One region of the Streptomyces sp. NPDC005784 genome, then DNA from elsewhere that is predicted to be linked to it. Evidence: riboswitches for the same ligand, from Rfam matches in the RefSeq annotation. Region 1 holds a riboswitch; each other region holds the start of a gene.

What was found. Region 1 has a riboswitch for cyclic di-AMP ahead of ACFYR3_RS17745 (transglycosylase family protein). Riboswitches for the same ligand answer to the same signal wherever they lie in the genome.
Positions count from the first base shown of each region.
Region 2: linked by a shared signal. The riboswitch ahead of ACFYR3_RS20160 (LysM peptidoglycan-binding domain-containing protein) and the one ahead of ACFYR3_RS17745 (transglycosylase family protein) in region 1 are both predicted to bind cyclic di-AMP.
Region 3: linked by a shared signal. The riboswitch ahead of ACFYR3_RS37405 (peptidoglycan DD-metalloendopeptidase family protein) and the one ahead of ACFYR3_RS17745 (transglycosylase family protein) in region 1 are both predicted to bind cyclic di-AMP.
Region 4: linked by a shared signal. The riboswitch ahead of ACFYR3_RS33410 (C40 family peptidase) and the one ahead of ACFYR3_RS17745 (transglycosylase family protein) in region 1 are both predicted to bind cyclic di-AMP.

Region 1 is NZ_JBIAIQ010000009.1:177,460-180,330, forward strand. It holds gene ACFYR3_RS17740 (transglycosylase family protein) at 125-1,006, shown strand; cyclic di-AMP (ydaO/yuaA leader) riboswitch at 1,190-1,383, shown strand; gene ACFYR3_RS17745 (transglycosylase family protein) at 1,388-2,089, shown strand; gene eno (phosphopyruvate hydratase) at 2,438-2,871, shown strand, end outside.
Region 2 is NZ_JBIAIQ010000011.1:175,162-178,032, forward strand. It holds gene ACFYR3_RS20155 (HAD family hydrolase) at 367-1,176, shown strand; gene ACFYR3_RS20160 (LysM peptidoglycan-binding domain-containing protein) at 1,248-2,018, opposite strand; cyclic di-AMP (ydaO/yuaA leader) riboswitch at 2,022-2,182, opposite strand.
Region 3 is NZ_JBIAIQ010000039.1:22,758-25,628, reverse strand. It holds gene ACFYR3_RS37410 (GntR family transcriptional regulator) at 1-306, opposite strand, end outside; gene ACFYR3_RS37405 (peptidoglycan DD-metalloendopeptidase family protein) at 503-1,267, opposite strand; cyclic di-AMP (ydaO/yuaA leader) riboswitch at 1,280-1,438, opposite strand; gene ACFYR3_RS37400 (pitrilysin family protein) at 1,655-2,871, opposite strand, start outside.
Region 4 is NZ_JBIAIQ010000029.1:74,641-77,511, forward strand. It holds gene ACFYR3_RS33400 (ATP-dependent Clp protease proteolytic subunit) at 14-649, shown strand; gene ACFYR3_RS33405 (hypothetical protein) at 657-962, shown strand; cyclic di-AMP (ydaO/yuaA leader) riboswitch at 1,310-1,496, shown strand; gene ACFYR3_RS33410 (C40 family peptidase) at 1,500-1,973, shown strand; gene ACFYR3_RS33415 (DUF6328 family protein) at 2,077-2,649, shown strand; partial or broken gene ACFYR3_RS33420 (LysE family translocator) at 2,603-2,871, opposite strand, start outside.

The sequences.
Region 1 (2,871 bases):
CGCTTCTTGCTTCGCCGGAGCCGCGGTGTTCCCCCGCTGTCACGCGAAAGGCTTCCGCATGCTCTCCGGGAACGGCCGTCACCGTCGCCCTCGTCAAGCCCCGGCCCTCATCGTCGCCGCGGGAGTGACCGGATCGGCCATCGTCATCCCGTTGCTCGCCGCGTCGGGTGCGAGCGCGGCCGACGGGACCACCTGGGACCGGGTGGCGCAGTGCGAGAGCGGTGGCGCGTGGAGCGCCGACCAGGGCAACGGGTACTACGGCGGGCTCCAGCTCGACCAGGAGGACTGGGAGGCGTACGGCGGTCTCGAGTACGCCCCGAGCGCCGACCAGGCCAGCCGCTCGCAGCAGATAGCCGTCGCCGAGAAGCTGCTCGACGACCAGGGCCTCGCGGCCTGGCCGACCTGTGGACCGCTCTCCGGGCTCAGCAAGGGCTCGGCCGGGGTCCAGGTCGACACGGGCGTGGCCGACGGCTCGTCGAGTGCCGGGAGTGACGAGGGTTCATACAGCTCCTCCGGTTTGTCTACTTCGCCCAGCTCGTCCCCTTTGTCTGGCCTGACTGGTTCAACCGATTCGGGTGACTCCTCGAGCGCGACCGGCGGTGCCGCGAAGTCCGACGCCTCGCCGAGCCCCAGCGCCTCGGCTCGGGCGACCGACAAGAGTGACGAGTCCGGCAAGTCGAGACAGAAGGGCGCCTCTTCGAGCGCCTCCGACGCCGCGAGCGCCGGCACCGGGCGGCATCGTGGCGGAGACGCCGCGGAGAACGCGAAGGGCAGCCCCGCTGACAGCGCCACGGGGCGGCATGCCTCGAGCGCCCCGAGCGACACCGCTGACAACTCGTACGTCGCGGACTTCGGTACGAATCTCTGGAACGTTTCCGACGTCCTCGGCCTCGAGGGTGGATCGGGCGACCTGTCCGCCTCGTACGGCGCGGCGGCCGACGACGGTCCCGGGCTCATCGTCCCCGGTCGAAGCATTGCGGACACTGCCGAAACGGTGCAGAACTAGCGGGAGTTCACGTCACGGTTCGCTGTGGAATGTCCGGTTTGGTGCAACTGAGAGATGGGTCTCAGAAGCCCTGATCGTCTTTGATATTCCGCCGATCGACTGCTTACGGTCGTGACCGCTCGCCACAGCGGGCCCCGACGGTCACAACGCCGAATCCTGCCAGCGGCCGTACGGGAACAGTCGTCGCGTCATGCGCCGTAGGCAGGAGCGGGGGACCCAAGGTAAGCGCCGCGTCCGGGAGTTGAGAGACACCCGGGAACGGCTTGGGGTTAAGTCGCGTGCCGGACGTCCTGGAGACAGGGCGGAAGGCCCGCGGCCGGGCAACTCAACCGGCCCGAACCCGACAGCTCACCTCGCAGGCGTCGGTGAGGGGATCACTCCATGCTGTTTTCCAGCAAGGGCAAGCACCGCCGCCCGAACAAGGCCACCCGCGTCGCCGCACTCGCCGGTGTCACCGGTGTCGCCATCGCCGCTCCGCTGATGGCCGCCGGCAACGCCTCCGCCGCCACCGCGTCCGAGTGGGACGCCGTCGCCCAGTGCGAGGCCGGCGGCAACTGGTCGATCAACACCGGCAACGGCTACTACGGCGGTCTGCAGTTCTCGTCCTCGACCTGGGCCGCGTACGGCGGCACCGCGTACGCCTCGACCGCCGACCAGGCCTCGAAGTCGCAGCAGATCACCATCGGTGAGAAGGTCCTCGCCGCCCAGGGCAAGGGTGCCTGGCCGACCTGTGGCACCGGCCTGTCGAGCGCCGCGTACGGCGGTGGCGCCTCGGCCCCGTCGACCTCCTCCGGCTCCTCCTCGTCGAGCGGCTCGCAGAGCGCCCCCGCCACCCGTACGACGGAGCAGCCCGCCTCGCGTTCCGCGGAGCGCCCCGCCGCCCAGAAGACCGTCACCACCCCGACCGGCAAGAAGGTCAAGAAGGGTGACGGCGAGTACAAGGTCGTCAAGGGTGACACCCTCAGCTCGATCGCTGAGAAGAAGCACGTCAAGGGCGGTTGGCAGAAGCTGTTCAAGCTGAACAAGGACATCGTCGCCGACGCCGACTTCATCTACCCGGGTCAGCAGCTGCACCTCGGCTGAGCGCGGCCGCACGCCGGCCCGACGGGGTCGCCTTCGGCGGAGGGCGACCGTGGTCCCGGCCGTGCGCAGCATCGCCCCAGCTGAACAGCAGTTCCCTCGCAGGCCAGGCCTTCGTGCCGAAGGCCTGGTGAGGGCCCCCGTCCCCACGGGCTCCCCGCTCCGGTGCTTGTTCCCCCGCATGCACCGGAGCGGGGTTTTTCATTTCTTTTTTTGTTCCGTTCAGGAACAATATGTACTCTCACTTCTGCTCAAGGGGTGGTCGATCGGCTGGCCGATCCCCCTGAGCCGGATAGGCTCATCCCGCGGGGCTGCCAAGCCCCGCATACCCGCGTCACATCCCAGAAGGAGATGCTCGTGCCGTCCATCGACGTCGTCGTAGCCCGGGAAATCCTGGACTCCCGAGGCAACCCCACGGTCGAGGTCGAGGTCGGCCTCGACGACGGCAGCACGGGTCGTGCCGCCGTTCCGTCCGGCGCCTCCACCGGAGCGTTCGAGGCCATCGAGCTTCGCGACGGCGACCCCAACCGCTACCAGGGCAAGGGTGTCGAGAAGGCCGTCCTCGCCGTCATCGAGCAGATCGGCCCGGAGCTCGTCGGTTACGACGCCACCGAGCAGCGCCTGATCGACCAGGCGATGTTCGACCTGGACGCCACCGACAACAAGGGCTCGCTCGGCGCCAACGCCATCCTCGGCGTCTCGCTCGCCGTCGCGCACGCCGCTTCCGAGGCGTCCGACCTGCCGCTCTTCCGCTACCTGGGCGGCCCGAACGCGCACCTGCTGCC
Region 2 (2,871 bases), on a different contig from region 1:
TCGGCGGCTGGGACTTGCCTCCGGCTGTGGGGACTTGGGGCCCGGGGCGGGTCAGCGGCGCGCTTTTACAGCGGGCTCAACAGGCATGTGTCTCCCCGGACTTGTCGATCCTCGTCGCCGGTTTCCGCAGCGGTGTGCGCCGCGCCGAGTCCGCCTGTCGCCGAGTTGGCCTGTCGCGGGGCGGTGTTGGGGTGTTGTGGTCGGTCGTGTGTGGGAAAGTCGGTGTGGGCGGAAGCGGACCTTGCGTGATCCGAAGCGGTCGCAACGCGCTTACCACCGTACGGTGAACGGCGTTGCTGACGGGATACCGGACGTCGTCCGGTTCACGCCGGGCCGATGAGTCGTTCGATCCGTATTCTTCGGATCATGGCCGCTCCGACTGCATATTCACTCATCGCCACTGACCTGGACGGAACGCTGCTGCGCGGCGACGACACACTCTCCGACCGGTCCCGGGCCGCGTTGGCGAAGGTGATCCAGGCGGGTGCCCAGCATCTCGTGGTGACGGGCCGCCCCGCACCGCGCGTGCGACCGCTCCTCGATGAACTCGGCGGTGAGGGACTGGCGGTGTGCGGGCAGGGGGCGCAGCTGTACGACGCCGGGGCGGACCGCATGCTGTGGTCGGTGACCCTGGACAGGGAACTGGCGGAGACGGCGCTCGGCAAGATCGAGGCGGAGGTCGGGCTGCTGTACGCGGCGGTCGACCAGGACGGCGTGGACGGCCTGACGCTCATCGAGCCGGGGTATGTGATGCCGCATCCGACCCTGCCGGCGGTGCGGGTGCCACGTCGGGACGACCTCTGGACGGAGCCGATCAGCAAGGTGTTGCTACGTCACCCGTCCATGTCCGACGACGAGTTGGCGTCCGCTGCGCGGGGAGTGGTCGGTTCACTGGCGACGGTCACCATGTCCGGGCCCGGCACCGTCGAACTCCAGCCATGTGGGGTGACCAAGGCGACGGGACTTGCTCTCGCGGCCGCGCACCTCGGTCTCACCCCGGCCGCGACGCTCGCCTTCGGCGACATGCCCAACGACATCCCGATGTTCGACTGGGCCGCCCGCGGTGTGGCGATGGCCAACGCCCACCCGGAACTGAAGGCGGTGGCCGACGAGGTCACCCTGTCGAACGAGGACGACGGAATCGCGGTGGTCCTGGAGCGCCTCTTCGGCTTCTAGCAGTGGCAACGCACCCGTCGGCGGCACCGAGAAGGTGCCGCCGACGGGTGCGGTCGAAGCCGAGGGTGTGATCAGTAGGCGCCGTTGACGTTGTCGATGGAGCCGTAGGTCTTGGCCGCGTAGTTGCAGGCGGCGGTGATGTTCGCGACCGGGTCGTAGATGTTCATCGACGTTCCGGCGACGTGGAAGGCCTGGAACGTGGGGTCGATGACCTGGAGCAGGCCCTTGGAGGGGATGCCCGCGGCGGCGTTGGAGTCCCAGTTGTTGATGGCGTTGGGGTTGCCGGAGGACTCGCGCATCACGTTGCGGTAGATGCCGTCGTAGCTGCCCGGTATGCCCGCCTTGGCCATGACGTCCAGGGACTGCTTGATCCAGCCGTCGAGGTTGTTGGCGTAGGTCTTGACGGAGGCCTGGGTGGCGGTGGCCACCTTGGACTTGGCGACGGCCGGGGTCGCGTTCGCCGTCGTGCGCACGACCGTCGACTTCAGCTTCTTCGTGCCCACGGTCAGCTTCAGGCCCGGACGGATCAGGGCCGGGTTGCCGCCGATGACCGCGCGGTTCGCCGCGTACAGCTTCTTCCAGCCACCGCTCTCGGGGTGCTTCTGAGCCACCTTGGACAGGGTGTCGCCCGCGACCACCTTGTAGGTGATGAGCTGCACGTTGGGGATCACCGCGGTGTGGGCGGCCTTCGTGAGCTGGGGGGCCTGCGCCGGGGTCGCGGCGTGGGCGCCGGTCGCGCTCACGAGCGGGAGGGCGAGGGCGATGCCGCCCGTTCCCGCGGCGATCATGCCCCGGGTGATGACGTTGGTCTTCGTGCGGCGGTGCTTGCCTCGTACGGGCATGACGAATTTCCTCTCCGACGCCTGCGAGGTGAGCTGTCGGGTTCGGGCGGGAGATGCCCGGCCGCGTTTTGGGCGCGGCTTCACCCCTAGCCGGTCCGGTGCGTCCGGATCGGCGGCTTACCTGTGGTTCCCCCGCTCCTGCCGTGCGTGGGTGGGTGGGTTTCCGGGCGGCGGCAGGATTTGGCGATCCGCCCGGGATCGACGAGAACGTATGCGAGAGCACATGTCCGGAACAAGGCCAGATTTGGCTGCGAAGATCGCTTTCACCTGGTTAGGGCACGGGGAAAAAGTCCGATTGCACCGGAATTGGATCCTCAACTTGCCTTTGGCAAAGGGGTTGGTCGGGAGGGGGCGCGAGGTGGTGCCGCGGCTCGCTGGTGACCCAATTCACGAGACCAAGGGTCATCAAGGCGGCATGCAAGGCAATTCGGGCATTGCGCTTCCGATGGCAGGGGGACGTCGGCCCCCGAAGGGCGCCGAGCGGCCCCTCGCGCAGCGAGATTTGTGGCGCGGGACACGTGGGGGAGCGCGGCCCGTACGGGGCCGCCGGAGCGCCGACCGGGCGCGGGCCCAGCCCGTCGGACGCGGGCCGAGCCGAGCGGACGCGAGCCGAGCCGGGCCATTCGGAGCGGGCTGCGGCGAGCGCGGGCCGAGTCCGGTGGTGGCGGATCGAGTCCCGGCGAACAGGGCGAAGTGCGTTCCGTGGCACCGGTGTTCGGCGTGCAGGCGGTGTCGCGGCCCACCCGGACCAGCGCGGACCGGCGCGGGCGTGCGCGTGTGCGGGGAGCCCGTGCGGGGGCCGAGCGAGGGTGAACTCCCGTCCCTGTAAGCCCTGTCGGCCAGGCCTTGTCGG
Region 3 (2,871 bases), on a different contig from region 1:
CTTGAGGTGGGCCTCCGTACGCCGCTGGGCGGCCCTCGCGGCCCCCAGCGGTTCCAGCAGCATGCGCATCTCCAGGAGGTCCGCGGCCTCCTGCTCGCTGGGCTCCGCGACGCACGCGCCCGCATGCCGGCGGGTGACCACGAAGCCCTCGGCCTCCAGGGTGCGCAGAGCCTCGCGCACGGGGACGCGCGAGACGCCGTAGCGCCGCGCGAGCAGTTCCTCGGTGAGCCGGCCGCCGCGCTCGTAGACACCCGCGACGATGTCGTCACGGATCGCCGTGCATACCGAGTGCGCCGGAATACGCATGACCGACCTCCGCTTTAATCCCCGCGAAACGCCATCGATTGACGCTTGTTCAGTGACTCTATTGCAGGAAGCCTGAATTTCCGATGGCGGGCCTGAATCCATGGATATTTTTTGGACAGAGGGCCTCCGGAAACGATGATGCCCCGGCTCGTTGAGCCGGGGCATCAAAAGCGGCGAAGAAGCCGCGAAGCGGTCGTCAGACGTTGACTCCGTGCGAGCGCAGGTACGCGACCGGGTCGATGTCCGAGCCGTACTCCGCGGTCGTACGGGCCTCGAAGTGAAGGTGCGGTCCGGTGGTGTTGCCGGTGTCCCCTGAGAGGCCGATCTGCTGCCCCGGAGTGACCGTCTGCCCCTCGGACACACCGATGGACGACAGGTGGCCGTACATGGTGTACGTGCCGTCAAGCATCTTGATCACTACTTGATTGCCGTAGGCGCCGCCCCAGCCGGTGGTGACGACGGTGCCGGAGCCCACGGCGTGGACCGAGGTGCCGTACGCGGCGTGGAAGTCGACGCCGGTGTGGCTGCCCGAGGACCAGAGACTGCTGCTGGCCTGGTAGCCGGTGGAGATGTACGAACCGGTGATCGGGATGACGAACATGTTCAGGCGCTTGCGCTCGGCCTCACGGGCGGCGCGCTCCTTGGCCTCGCGGGACTTCGCGGCCTGCTCCGCGGCGTGCTTGCGCGCGGTCTGCTCGGCCTGTTTCCGCGCGGCGGCCTCGTCGGCGGCGCGCTGCTGCGCGAAGGCCTGGGCGTCGATCTGGTCGGCGACCGAGTCGCCGAGGGTGACGGCCTGGGTCAGCCCGGTCTGCTCGACGGAGGCTTCCGCGGCGAACGCGGGGGCGGCCAGGGTTCCGATCACACCGGTGGTGGTGAGCGCCGCGACCCCGACGGCGGCCGTGGTGGTGCTGTGCACCCGGCTCGGACGACGATGCTTGCCGGTGCCACAGGAGAACGCCATGTAGGGGCTGATCCTTTCCTTCCCTCTCGCCTACCGGGTTAGCTGACGGGTTCGGAGCAGGAAGGTCTCCTACGGACCCCCTCCGGGGAGGGCGTCCGATTCACCCCAGGGACTACGTGGGTCCCCGGCTCCCCTGACTCGCGCCATAGGGGGACTCGGCGATGACTGTCCGGTGCCGCGGGCGCGGCGCAGTGCGTGACGAACAGCCGGACCGACGCTAAACGGGGTGTCATTCGAACAACAAACGGATCACGATTTTTGTAACGTATCCCACAGGGCACAAGGGCAACTCCCGCACGAATAGGGACATCTTGGGGGCCACGTGCGGGAAAAGGAGAGCCCTGACGACTCTTCAGTCACCAGGGCCCTCCTCGGGTCGCGCGGGCTCTACTCGGCGGCCACCACGCTGACTTCACCGATTCCGAGGGCCTTGACCGGCTCCTCGATCGTCGCCGCGTCGCCCACCAGCACGGTCACCAGACGGTCCATCGGGAAGGCGCTCACCGCAGCCGCGGTGGCCTCCACCGTGCCGGTGGCGGCCAGTTGCTGATAGAGCGTCGCCTGATAGTCGTCCGGCAGGTACTGCTCGACCTGGTCCGCGAGCGTGCTCGCGACGGCTGCCGCCGTCTCGAACTTGAGGGGCGCGACACCCACCAGGTTCTGCACCGCGACGTCGCGCTCCGTGTCGGTCAGCCCCTCGGCCGCGAGGGTGCGCAGCACCTTCCACAGGTCGTCGAGCGCCGGACCGGTGTTCGGCGTGTCCACCGAGCCGCTGATGGCGAGCATCGCGACACCCGTGCCGTCCGGCGCGGCGCGCAGGACCTGGCCGAACGCCCGTACGCCGTAGGTGTAGCCCTTCTCCTCGCGCAGGACGCGGTCGAGGCGTGAGGTGAGGGTGCCGCCGAGGCAGTAGGTGCCGAGCACCTGGGCGGGCCACACGCGATCGTGCCGGTCGGCGCCGACCCGGCCGATGAGCAACTGCGTCTGGACGGCGCCGGGGCGGTCGACGATGATCACGCGGCCCGTGTCGTCTGCGCTCACCGGCGGCACGGGACGCGGCTCGGCGGACGAACCGGTCCAGGAGCCCAGCGTGTCGCCGAGCAGCTCGTCGAGGTCGACACCGGTCAGGTCACCGACGACGACGGCGGTGGCCGTCGCGGGGCGCACGTGCTTGTCGTAGAAGGCGCGTACGGCCGCGGAGTCGATCTTCTGGACGGTCTCCTCGGTGCCCTGGCGCGGGCGCGACATGCGCGCGCTCGCCGGGAACAGCTCCTTGGAGAGCTCCTTGGCCGCACGACGGGCGGGATTGGCCGTCTCGTGCGGGATCTCGTCCAGCCGGTTGCGCACCAGCCGCTCGACCTCGCTGTCCGCGAACGCGGGGGCCCGCAGCGCGTCGGCGAGCAGGCCCAGCGCCTTGGTCAGGCGCGAGACCGGCACTTCGAGGGACAGGCGTACGCCGGGGTGGTCGGCGTGCGCGTCGAGCGTGGCGCCGCAGCGCTCCAGTTCGGCGGCGAAGTCCTCGGCCGAGTGCTTGTCGGTGCCCTCGGAGAAGGCGCGCGCCATGATCGTGGCGATGCCGTCCAGACCCGCGGGTTCGGCCTCCA
Region 4 (2,871 bases), on a different contig from region 1:
GAGGAGGCGCGCCTTGGACAGCCCGTCCGCCCGCTATGTCCTGCCCGAAATCACCGAACGCACCAGCACGGGGTACCAGACGTCGGACCCGTATTCGAAGCTGCTCAGTGAGCGGATCGTGTTCCTCGGGACGCCGATCGACGACACCTCGGCGAACGATGTGACGGCGCAGTTCATGTACCTCGAACACCAGGCGCCCGAGCAGGACATCTCGCTCTACGTCAACTCCCCGGGCGGCTCCTTCAGCGCGATGACCGCGATCTACGACACGATGCAGTTCGTCACCTGCGACGTCGAGACCATCTGCCTCGGCCAGGCGGCGTCGGCCGCGGCCGTCCTGCTGGCCGGCGGCACTCGGGGCAAGCGACTCGCCCTCCCGGGAGCCCGCGTCCTCCTCCACCAGCCGTCGGTGCCGGAGCCGATCCAGGGGCAGACGAGCGATCTGGTCATCCAGGCCGAGGAGTTGGTGCGCACCCGCGAGATCCTCGAGGAGATGCTCGTACGGCACACGGGACAGAGCCCGGAGCAGGTCGCCGCGGACATCGAGCGGGACAAGATCCTCGACGCTCCGGCGGCGCTGGCCTACGGGCTGATCGACCGGATCGTCCCGAGCCGCCGGGCCTCGCGCGAGACGCCCGGCGCGAGGTGAACGGCCGATGATCCCGGACCTCCCCCCGCTGCCCGCGCTGACCCGTGCCGAGGCCGAGCTGATCGACCGCTACCTCGACGTGGTCGACCTGGTCGGCCGTATCAACCCGTCCCGTCCCGGGGACACCTATCGCGGCCTGAGGGCGGCTCAGGCACTGGTCGGCAAAGCGGCGGCCCTGCGGGACGCTCTCACCCTGATGCACCAGCGGGGCGAGAGCGAGGTGCAAGCCCCGACACTGGCCCAGGCCCTGCGGGTTCTCGACGGAGAGCGGCGGGCGGCCCGGGTCACCGTGCCGCCCGGGTCCGGCAGTTGACGGAACCACACCCGGGAGCCGGTACGCGCCGCACCTCCGCGGTGTCCGGCCCGGGACTCAAACGGACCGGATGGTGTACCCCCCGATGGCGTAGTGAACGATCCTTTCTGCGACCCCTCCAAGTTGCGCAACACGCGGACCAGAAAGGCGGGATGACACCCTTCACCGCAGGTGCGGGCCTCGTCGATGTCTCCAACACCCCCTCGAACAGAGGGGTGTCCACCCGAACGGGTGAGTGGTGAGTAAGCCCACAAAACGCCGGTTCCGCTCGGTTTTTCCGACACTCATGAGTGAAGATCCCTTCCGACGACAAGCCCCCGCCACAACGGCGGGGCGGTCCGGGCGGACGCCGAGTCCTGCCGCCGCCCGGATGACCGGTCGACAGATGTGCATCGGCAGGAGTGGAGGACCCAGCTAGACGGGTCGCCGGAACAGTTCCGGACGGTCCTTGGGGTGAAGCCGCAGCTGCGGCCGGGCAACTTCGCCAGCCCGAATCCGACAGGTCATCCTTCACAGGCGGCTGACGAAGGGTTGCGCATGACTGCGCTCAATCGTGTCCCGTCGCTGTGGACCCGGGCCGGTACGGCCTCGGCGCTCACTCTTGCCGCCGTGGGCGGCAGCCTCGTGGTCCCCGGCGTCGCACCCGACGCCGAGGCGGCCACGCCTGCGACGAGGGCACTCCAGGTCGCCGCGTCCAAGCACGGCTCCCCGTACCAGTGGGGCGCCACGGGACCGCACCGCTTCGACTGCTCCGGGCTCACGCTCTACTCGTACAAGAAGGCAGGCAAGAAGCTGCCCCGTACGGCCGCGGCGCAGTACAACAAGACGCACCATGTCTCGGCCTCGCACCGCAAGGCCGGTGACCTCGTGTTCTTCCACTCGGGCCGGAACGTGTACCACGTCGGCATCTACGCCGGGAAGGGAAAGATCTGGCACTCCCCGAAGACCGGGGAAGTGGTGAAGCTCGAGAAGATCTGGACCAGAAGCGTCTGGTACGGCAGGGTCAGCTGACCCTGTCCCCCGGGGCGGCGGCGCGTGACGCGTGCCGCCGCCCCCGGGGACACGCAGCGCGTGAATCGTGTGCAACACGGGCCGGAGTGGTTACTCGTTCCCCATGACCCCCGACCCGGCCCACACGTCCCGGAACGAGACGTCCGCGCGAAGCGACCCGTCCCCGGACGAGCGGACGTCCGGCCGCGACGAGACACCCCTCGAACGGGCGGACCGCAATTTCGCCGAACTGCTCCAGGAACTGCGCGTCACCCAGACGGGGGTGCAGATCCTCTTCGCCTTTCTGCTGACGCTCGCCTTCACCCAGCGTTTCCCCGCTCTGGACACCGTGCAGCGCGCGACCTACGTGGTCACGCTGTTGCTGGCGGTACTGGCCGCCGCCCTTTTCACGGCCCCCGCCGCACTGCACCGGTCGCTGTTCCAGCGGAACGCCAAACCCACCATCGTGCGGGTCTCCTCACGGCTGGCCACCATCGGCCTGTACGTGCTGACGCTGGCGTTCGCCGGTTCGGTGCTGCTCGTCGTGGACGTGACGCTGGGGCGCGCCGCGGGCATCGCGGCAGGGGCGGGCACCCTGGCCGTCTGTCTGGCGCTGTGGGGGCTGCTGCCCCGGCTCGTGCAGCGCCGTCTCAGCTCCTCAGAGGCTCCAGCAGCAGGACGACGCCCAGAACGGTGAGGGCGCCGCCCATGACCGCCTCCACGGCGCGTGCGGCACGCGGCCCGCGCAGCCATCGTCCGAGCCGGTCCACCAGCAGCGCGACGGCCGGGAACCACACCAGGGCGAGAACGACCACGATCAGCGCCAGCAGCAGCGTCCGCGGCATCGCGGGGCTGCCCGCGGGCACGAACTGCGGCAGGAGGCTGAGGAAGGTGATGGGCGCCTTCGGGTTGAGCGCGT